3 regions of the Brevibacillus sp. 1238 genome follow, and region 2 is predicted to be linked to each of the others. Evidence: riboswitches for the same ligand, from Rfam matches in the RefSeq annotation. Region 2 holds a riboswitch; each other region holds the start of a gene.
The links. Region 2 has a riboswitch for cobalamin ahead of M2298_RS12775 (energy-coupling factor ABC transporter permease). Riboswitches for the same ligand answer to the same signal wherever they lie in the genome.
Positions count from the first base shown of each region.

Region 1: another riboswitch for cobalamin. It lies ahead of M2298_RS22435 (ABC transporter substrate-binding protein); the one in region 2 lies ahead of M2298_RS12775 (energy-coupling factor ABC transporter permease).
Region 3: another riboswitch for cobalamin. It lies ahead of M2298_RS07555 (ABC transporter substrate-binding protein); the one in region 2 lies ahead of M2298_RS12775 (energy-coupling factor ABC transporter permease).

Region 1 covers NZ_JARXWC010000012.1:94,190-97,447, reverse strand. The annotation lists gene M2298_RS22440 (FecCD family ABC transporter permease) at 1-900, opposite strand, end outside; gene M2298_RS22435 (ABC transporter substrate-binding protein) at 929-2,095, opposite strand; cobalamin riboswitch at 2,246-2,443, opposite strand; gene M2298_RS22430 (winged helix-turn-helix transcriptional regulator) at 2,598-2,966, opposite strand; gene M2298_RS22425 (alpha/beta fold hydrolase) at 3,076-3,258, shown strand, end outside.
Region 2 covers NZ_JARXWC010000004.1:377,229-380,486, reverse strand. The annotation lists gene M2298_RS12780 (quinone-dependent dihydroorotate dehydrogenase) at 1-965, shown strand, start outside; cobalamin riboswitch at 1,117-1,312, shown strand; gene M2298_RS12775 (energy-coupling factor ABC transporter permease) at 1,461-2,225, shown strand; gene M2298_RS12770 (energy-coupling factor ABC transporter substrate-binding protein) at 2,222-2,506, shown strand; gene cbiQ (cobalt ECF transporter T component CbiQ) at 2,503-3,258, shown strand, end outside.
Region 3 covers NZ_JARXWC010000003.1:7,675-10,932, reverse strand. The annotation lists gene M2298_RS07565 (ABC transporter ATP-binding protein) at 1-79, opposite strand, end outside; gene M2298_RS07560 (FecCD family ABC transporter permease) at 85-1,122, opposite strand; gene M2298_RS07555 (ABC transporter substrate-binding protein) at 1,124-2,107, opposite strand; cobalamin riboswitch at 2,256-2,397, opposite strand; gene M2298_RS07550 (MBL fold metallo-hydrolase) at 2,540-3,258, opposite strand, start outside.

The DNA of each region.
Region 1 (3,258 bases), on a different contig from region 2:
AGAGCACGGCAGTAAAAATCGATAATCCGTCCCGATGATGATTCTGCTGATATGCGGTGCCACCAGCCCGATGAACCCGATAATCCCGGTGAAGGCAATCGTGACGGAGGCCATCAAGGTAACGAGCAAAAGGCACACCCAGCGGACTTGTTTGACATTGACGCCGAGCGTTCGCGCTACATCTTCGCCAGCGCATAGCGAGTTCAGGTCCCAGGCGTATTTCAGCAAAAGGACAAGCGAGATGATCACGAGCGGCAGCAAAATGTGCAGCACTTGCCATTTCGCTCCCCAAAATCCTCCCATGAGCCAGACAACCAAGTCTTTCAACGCTTCGTTGTTGGAAAAAAACTTCAAACCGGAAACGCCCGCCGAAAACAGTTGCCCAATGGCCACCCCCGCCAAAAGCAGTACGGTCGTCGAGCTGTTTTTGAGCTTGGCGATGCCGTAGACCGCGCCCACAGCGAGACAGCCAAACACAAAGGCATTAAGAGCGATCATCCACTGTCCACTCGAAACGAGGTTGATGCCAAACACACTCGTCCCGGCCACGATCGCCAATGCTGCTCCAAAAGCCGCTCCGCTCGATACGCCGAGCGTAAAAGGGTCTGCCAGCGGATTGCGCAAAATCGCCTGCATAATCGCACCGGCACATGCCAGCGAAACTCCTGTAATGATCGACATGACCATGCGCGGCAGCCGAATCTCGTATACGATGTAGGCGGTCATCTCATCGGAAGCGCGTCCGGACAAAATAGCCAAAAGCTCAGGCAACGCAACTTCTACAGCCCCTTGACTGACTGCGTAAAGCGTCAGCAGCACCAGCAGGAGGAAAAGGCTTGTCAAAATGAGCAGCTTGCTTTTCACGCTCCCGTGATAGATGGCCTGGATCGGTCGCTGCACTGGCTTGCTCAGCGGTTGTCCTTGGCTGTCATTGAACATCTTTGAACGAATAGTGCCAAATGCCTTGGTATGGCACGCCTAACCATTTTTCAAAATACTCTTTGGCATACTGCTCGGGATCGATATCCTGGAATTTATCCGGGTACAAATATTTGGCTAGTTGGAGATTGCCGATATACCGCTTGTCCGATCCGACAAAGTTGGTGTAGAAAAAGTAAATGTCTTTGCTTTGCCCCGCCTTGAGCCGCGAAACAGATGTCGTGCTCATAATATGGCGCAGCGCTTCTTCAAACGGCTTCGTATCCTTCACATTGTAGCCACCCAGCCAGGTGCCGTGCAGGGTAATGACCTCCGGGTTGCGCTTGAGCACATATTCCTCGTCGACCATGATCGTAGTCGACGCCTCCGCCGGATTCCATTGCAAGTCGGCAGCGTCTTTCCCGCCAGCCAGAATCGTCGCGTAGCCTTCCCCTACTCCTGGCTTCCCGTCTAACGACTGGCTGGGGAAAATCCGGTAGCCCCCGTTCGTATTGAGAAATCCGGCTGACAAGGCAAGCACCTGTTTTTTGTCTTCCTCCTTGATGCCCGCCACCCGGTCCGCTAACAGCTTTTCAATCGAATGCTTCCAGGCGAGAAATTCGTCTGCCTTGTCCGATTTATCAAAAATTTTGCCGAGCAGCTTCAGCTCCTCATCCATCTGTTCCGGCAAATAGTTGTTCATTCGCACGACTTTGATTCCGGCTGGCTCCAGCTTTTCCTCCAGCGTCTTGTCGGGGCGATTCGTATAGGCGAAGACGATTTGCGGCTTCAAGCTGATGATTTGCTCCAGATTGATCTGCTTCGTTTCCCCCACATCCGGCTTGCTGTCAAATCCGAGGTACGGGTTATTTTTGACCGTCGTGTCGCCTGTAGCCAGCACGTACTGCTCGGCTCCCAGCAGCTTGATCGCTTCTGCCGTGTTGCGATTGAGCACGACCACCCGCTCTACTGGCAGCTTTACCGTGATCGCAGTCCCTGCGGAATCTTGAAAAGCAAGCTCCTGCTTTTCCTGCGGCACCGCCTGTTCAGTTTTCTGTTCCGCAGGCGTTGACGATGACGGTGAAGCAGCAGAGCAGCCAGTCACGACCAAAAAAATCGTGAGCAGGCCAAACAGCCATGCTTTGCCGATCCAGCTTTTCCGGTTCTTTTGCAGCATCGTTTCCACTCCCTATCTTTTTGTGATCAATAGAAAAGCCCCGTCCCGCCGGACGAGGCAAACGTGTAGAAGTAATCAGTCGACATCATGAATAAATAGACACAAGCTGTCGCAGCTTCTTCCTACACCTCACCTTTTCCGCGAAGGATTACGGGTGTGACAAACTAGGTAGGTCTCCTGGCTTTTGGCTCATCGCGCTCTTTCGTCTTCCCCGATGGTTATGCTCCATACCGAGTGACATGTTGGAAAGAGAACTCACCAATTACAGTGGCGGGACCGCTCGGGATTTTCACCCGATTCCCTGTTACCCCTTGCTCTCGCAAAGGCACCTAGCTGCATGCTATTCTTGGCTGATTATACCATTATTTTCATAGGGAGGGGGGACCGTAAAAACAAATCGGCCGCTTCCTTCCCTCTTTTGCCTTCGCCCGAAAAAAATCCGCCGTTCTCAGGTGGTCGTATGGTTGTCGTATGCGATTATGGCCCGGTGCTTTCAGCAGTTTTAGGCAGTCGGCTCCACTTCATCCGCCACAGGCGTGCCAAACTGCTCTCCCCATTTGATCAAGTATTCAATCACGGGACGCAGTGCTTCTCCCCGCTCTGTCAGCTCGTACTCCACCTTTGGCGGAACGACCGGGTACACATGCCGCAGCACAATCCCCGCCTCTTCCAGCTCCCGCAGCTGTTCCGCGAGCATTTTGTGATTCACGCCCATGATGTTTTTCTTCAGCTCACCGTACCGCTTTTTCCCGTTCATCAGTTGGCAAATAATCGTCGTTTTCCATCTTCCTGCAAGAATGGAAACAGACAGCTCGATCGGACACTGAAACTGTTTGCCGTTTATTTGATAAATCACCTGTTGGTTCCCCATGGTTCTCACTTCCCTTTTGGTAAGTATTCAACGAAAAAGTGCGTACTTACTTTTTTACAGTGTATTCGGTAAGATCACTTTTGTAAAACACGATTTCAAGGAGGCCCTCATGGAAAAATTCGTTCAGGTTGGTCCCATAAACGTCGCATATGCAGTAGAAGGAAGCGGACCTGCCGTGCTGGTGATCCACGGTACAGGAGGCAGTTACGAAGGCACGTGGGGCAATCTCGGCAAGGCGCTGGCACCTGACTTTACCGTCATCACCCCCAATTACAGCGGCTCGGGCAAAACG
Region 2 (3,258 bases):
AGTTGAAGGACGAGCGTCTGGCGACAAAGCTGTGGGGAATGACTTTTCCCAATCCGGTAGGACTCGCCGCCGGTTTTGACAAAAATGCCGAAGTGTATCATGCGCTCGGTGCGCTCGGGTTCGGCTTTGTGGAAATCGGGACTTTGACGCCGCAGGGACAGCCTGGCAATCCGAGGCCCCGCTTGTTCCGTTTGCCTGAACACGAAGCAGTGATCAACCGAATGGGCTTCAACAACCACGGTGCGTATTTGGCTTCGCAGCATCTGGTAGATTACGCTTATTCCGATGTTCCGATCGGGATCAATATTGGCAAAAACAAAGTCACTCCTAATGAGGAAGCGGCTTCTGACTATATCAAGTGTCTGGACATGCTCTATGCGTACGGCCATTATTTCGTCATTAACATCAGCTCGCCGAACACGCCGAATTTGCGCGACTTGCAGGAGACAGAAAGCATGCGCCAGCTGGTGCGGGCGATACGCGAGAAAGCGGCTGAGCTGGAAGCGCGCGGCATTCAGAAAAAACCGATTTTGCTCAAAGTAGCTCCAGACATGTCTGACGAGCATATGCGCGATGTCGTGCAAGGGGCTGTGGCGGAAGGCATTTCCGGGATTATTGCCACCAATACGACACTGTCGCGGGAAGCTGTTCAAGGGCATCGGTACGCCGAGGAAGCGGGCGGTTTGAGCGGAAAGCCGCTGACAGAGCGATCGACAGCGTGGGTGAAAGAGATTTATCAGGAAGTCGGAGGCAAAGTGCCGATTATCGGTGTCGGAGGCATTTTTACCGGAGAAGACGCCTATCAGAAAATACGCGCGGGCGCCAGCCTGGTCCAGGTTTATACTGGCATGATTTATCAAGGGCCTGGCATTTCGAAGCAGATCAACAAGCAATTGCTCAAGCTGATGCAGCGGGACGGTTTTTCCCACATCAGCGAAGCGGTTGGCGTGGACGCGAAAGCGTAGAATCAAAAACGTAGAACCAAAAACAAGGCTCGTGCAGTCAATGACATTCGCCAAAAGGTCATCGGTTGCAGGAGCCTTTTGATAATAAGCTTTACGCTGGATTGGGCGATTGAGTATAATAATGTAGGACAAGCAAGAACTGTCAAACAATTGGATATTGTCGGCAATAGGTGCCTTTGTGTGCATGAGCACGAAGGGTAACAGGGAATCGGGTGAAAGTCCCGAGCGGTCCCGCCACTGTAATCAGGGAGTTCTCTTTGATGAAGTTCCACTCATATTCATATGGGGAAGGACAAAGAGCGCATCGATCTGAAAGCCAGGAGACCTACCTACTTGCCACACCCTGGAGACCTTCGCGGAAAGGAGCGGTGAATACGGAGCAATTGGACAGAAGTTCATGTCTATTGTTTTGTGCGCATACCTCGTCTGCTATCGGATGGGGCTTTTTTGATTGGAAAAAACGGTAAAAAGAACAGCAAAGGAGGAGAAGTTGCCTTGAATCGATCACGCTTTGTCTCGACCTGTTTATTGATTGCGGGCTTTGTTCTTTATTTTCTCGTAAATGAACCGCAAACTTCTTACGCGATGCACATTATGGAAGGGTATTTGCCGCTGTCGTGGGCGTTGTTCTGGTGGGTAGTATTTATTCCGTTCTTCATTCTTGGCATTCGTTCGTTAAACAAAATCGTCAAAGAACACCCGCAAATGAAGTTGCTTATTGGCGTATCAGGTGCCTTTGCTTTCGTGCTGTCTGCTTTGAAAATTCCTTCGGTGACGGGAAGCAGCTCCCATCCTACCGGAACAGGACTTGGGGCGATCATGTTCGGCCCGTGGGTGATGTCTGTGCTGGGCAGTCTGGTGCTGTTGTTCCAAGCCTTGCTGTTGGCGCATGGCGGATTGACCACGCTTGGCGCCAACGCCGTTTCGATGGCGGTTGTCGGGCCGATGGTGGCTTACGGGGTGTACCGCCTGATTGTCCGTGCCAACGGAGGACAACGTTTGGCTGTCTTCGCTGCGGCAGCTCTTGCTGACCTGGCGACTTATGTAGTGACATCTGTTCAGTTGGCGCTGGCTTTTCCGGCTGAGTCTGGCGGGGTATTGGCTTCTTTCGCCAAGTTCGCTGGCATTTTTGCCATCACACAAATTCCGTTGGCGATCAGCGAGGGGCTTCTGACCGTGCTCGTCTGGAACTGGCTTCAATCTTACAATGCAAAAGAGCTGGCGGAGCTGCGCTTGCTGAAACGGGAGGAATCGCTGTGAAAAAAGGAATGAACTGGCTGCTGCTCCTGGGTGTCGTCGTGCTTGCGATCGTGCCGTTGCTTTTGGTGCAGGACTCGGAGTTCGGCGGAGCGGACGGAGCGGCAGAGGAAGCGATCAAGGAGATTGCCCCTGCGTACGAGCCGTGGTTCCAGCCGCTGCTTGAACCGCCAGGAGGCGAGACAGAGAGCTTGCTGTTTGCCGTGCAAGCGGCATTGGGAGCGGGCATTGTCGGCTATGCGATGGGCTTGTACAAAGGTCGGCTGGATAAAAACAAAAAATGAACTGGCAGCAGCTTGACTCTCTTTCGTATCAAAACCGTCTGAGATTTTTGCCGCCGGAACACAAGCTTCTGTTTGCGAGCGCGTTGATTTTGCTCGTTTTGACAGGACATGAGTGGTTGCAAATGGCGATTTGCATTTGGATGGGAGTATGGGTGATCGGATATGCCCGTATTCCCGTCCGTTTCTATTTCGGATTTCTTCTTTTGTCTCTCTCGTTCTTTGTTTTGGGTTTGCCTGCACTTCTGTTGGAAGCGACAAGGGCGGAGACAGCTCCTGTGACTCAGATGGCAGTGGCGTGGCATGTCGGCCCTTATTTGATTTACGTTCCAGCGAGCGCCATCAGCAAGGTGTGGGTGCTGTTTTGGCGAACGATGGCCAGCCTTGCCTGCTTTTCCTTTATTTTGTTTACGGTGCCGTTTGCCGAGATTTTGCAGGTGTTGCGCAAGCTGCGGCTTCCGGTCATCGTTACGGATTTGCTGATGATTATGTACCGCTTTATTTTCGTGTTGCTCGGCGTCTCCCATCAGTTGTGGATTGCTCAGCGCTCGCGTGGCGGGCACCGGGGATTTCGCGCGACGATGCGCGACATCGGCGGTCTGGCTGCCCAGCTGTTCGTCAGGGCGATGCGCAAATACGATGCGTTGTACAAAGGGATGGCAGCCAGAGGCTTCGGGGAAAGCTTGCAAGTGCTTTCTTTGCACAGTCATTCCCGCTCCAGACGATATGAATGGGAGTCGATAGCAGGCTGTGTT
Region 3 (3,258 bases), on a different contig from region 2:
CCCGCTTCACGTCAAAATCGATTTCTGTTAAAACCGATACATCCTGGTAAGCTTTTTGCAAACCTCGTACGTGGATCATCGCAGCTACCTCCTTCCGGTTCGTTTGTTTTGCTTCAACAAATAGGCGAAAAACGGCGCTCCCAAAAACGCGGTCACGACGCCGAGCGGGATTTCCGTAGGAACGAGCAGCATCCGCGCCAGCGTATCCGCCCACAGGACGTAGATGCCGCCGCCAATCGCCGACATCGGCAGCAGGATGCGATGATCCGGCCCGACCAGCATCCGCACCAGATGCGGCACGACGAGGCCAACGAAGCCGATGATCCCTGAGATCGAAACCGCTGCCGCCGTCAACAAAGTCGATACGAGCAAAATAATGAGCTTCGTCTTGTCGACATTGACGCCCAGGTGCGCCGCCTGACGCTCACCCAGAGCAAACAGGTTCAAGGAGCGGGCATAGCCAACCAGCACGATTACGCCGATCAGCACATACGGAATCAGCACATACGTAAAAGCCCAGCCGCGAAACGACAAGCTGCCCATCAGCCAAAAGACGATTTCGTTCACCGTCTGGTTCGACAAGGACACCATAAAAGAGACGAGCGAACCGAGAAACGCCTGAATGACGACCCCGGATAAAATGAGCGTCTCTGTTTGCAGCTTGCCCTGCGTCTTCGCCAGCGACAGTACAATCCACAGACTGCACAGCCCCGTCAAAAAGGCGACCACAGGCGTGCTCCATTCCCCGAGAAAAGCGAATTGCAAGCCAAACAGGATCAGAAAAGCGGCACCGACAGCAGCTCCGGATGCCACTCCCATCGTAAACGGGTCTGCGAGCGGATTGCGCAGCACCCCTTGAAATCCGGCGCCCGCAAGCGACAGGCAAGCCCCTACCAGAATCGCTAGGATGACGCGGGGAAAACGCACTTTCATCACGATTTGCTCGGACGAATCCGGCCATGTCACGGCAACCAAGTCCGACATGCCGGGGAGCTGATGCAACAAGATCAGCCATACTTGCGAAAGCGGAAGCGATGCCGCTCCCATCGAAATGCTGACTACCGCCGATGCCAGCAGGATCAGACTGCTGGCTCCTCCCCATAAAAGCAACTGCTTCTTCATTTTATTTCACCAGATCAGGGTAAATCGCTTTGGCTACCTCGATCAAACCTTGGGTAATCCGCGGTCCCGGGCGCGAAAGCAAATTTTGCTCCATCCCGAAAATCTGCTTGTCGCGGATCGCCTTCATCTTGTCCCAGCCGTTGCGGTTCGCAATGATGTCCTCCAGCTTTTTCCCTGTCTTGTCGTCCGTAATGCCTTTTGCATACAAAATGACGTCAGGATCGCTTTTTAAAATCTTTTCTTCGCTGATCGGGTTCCACCCTTGGGTATCAGCGGCAATGTTTGTCGCGCCTGCCAGTGAGATCAGCTCATCCAGAAATTCCCCTTTGCCCACCGTCCAGCCCGGCGAAAACTCCAGGTACACTTTTTTCTTGTCTTCCGGCTTCACCGCTTTGACCGCTTCCTGCACGCGCGCGATGTCCTGCTTCATGCTTGCGACTACTTTTTCCGCCTGCTCCTGTCTGTTTGTAATGACACCCATCGCCAAAATGTTGTCAAATATCTCATCCATTTTTTGCGGGTGAGTCACGTAAACAGGCATGCCTAACGTTTTCAGCTTCGCAGCGACAGGCTCATCCATCGAGATTCCGCCGATGACCAGATCAGGCGACTGGGCGAGAATCGCCTCTTCGCTCGGCTTGACGACACCGCCCACTTTCGGCTTCGTGGCAGCTTCTGCCGGATAATCGTCGTAGTCGGACACCCCGACGATCCGGTCGTTCAGGCCGAGTGCGAACAAAATCTCTGTTTCACCCGGAGAGGTGGAGACAATCCGCTGCGGCTCTTTTTGCAAGGTCACTTCTTTTCCCGTCGAATCTTTGACCGTCAGCGGGTAGACAGTCGCTTTGGCCGTTGTTTCCTGTGGTGTTGTCTGTGGCGCCTCTGTCTTTGGAGCAGGGGCTGTTTGCGTGTTGCCATTGCCTGTGCAGCCGACCAAGCTTGCAGCAATGACCAGGGGCATGAGCAGTTTCCACGAACGTTTCATATGTATAACTTCCTTTCTGGGCAACTGGTTGATTCTTAGCATAGAAAAACCCCTTCGCTTCCAGCGGGAAACAAAAGGGTCGACTTGCCAGAACGATCTGGTCACGCCAAAAAGTCCTGAACGGGCCGAACCTTTCCGCGAAGGCGCAGGCACATCATGCAAACAGGCAGGTCTCCTGGCTTGCGGCTTGCGACAGCCGCTTTACAGTGGCGGGACCGCGCCGGATTTGCACCGGCTTCCCTTTTCACCTCGCCCATGACAGACGAGGCACCTGCTTGCTGTATTCAGTTGTTTGTGCCTGCAAGCTAAGACTCACCCACCATCATAGCATTCCTTGGCCCAAAAAAGAATGCGTCATTTTGCACCAAAACGCAGGCCCAGGCTACCCGTCAACCTGCAGCAGCCACTGGCCTTTTGCCTAACCGACGAAAATTACTGCTTGCGCTTGTGCAAGTAATCGATAATTCCCATCGCACACACCTGCAAATCCAGTCGCAGGACGTTCATCACTTCATGCTGCTCGGCAATGCCGCGCGCTTGCAGATGCTGGCTGACAAGAGCGAACAGCCTGTCCCCCAATTGCTCCGTGCCAAGCCCGGCGGAAACGGCCGCCTCGCCTTCTGCCACGAATACGGGAAGCCACTCTGCCACTTGCCGATAGACGTCCTCCACTTCTTCCGTCATGCCAAAATGCCCGAAGTAGATACGCTGGAGTTCGCGCTTGCGAAAACGCTCGATAGACGCAAGCATCGCCTGCGGATCGAACTGGTTTGGAGACGTGGACGGCAAAACGAAATGCAATCCGTCTTTTTGGAGTTGCGGATAAAAAACGCCCGCTGTATCACCTGTGAACATGCCGCGGCTAACCGGATCGTAAATGCTGAAATGATGGTTCGCATGGCCGGGCGAATCCAAAAATTCAAGGACACAGTTCGGCCCGATCGGCAAGGTGTCTCCGTCTTTTCGCACCAAGATTCGCTCCTCGGGAATCGCCACAATCGGATCGAACAGGCGGTTGAAATCGTCCTGGTAAACGGCTTTCGCTCCCGCAATCAAGCGGCTCGGGTCCACCAGATGGCGCGCTCCTTTTGGATGCACCACGATTTTGGCCTGCGGGCATTCGCGCAAAAACAAGCCTGCCCCGCCCGCGT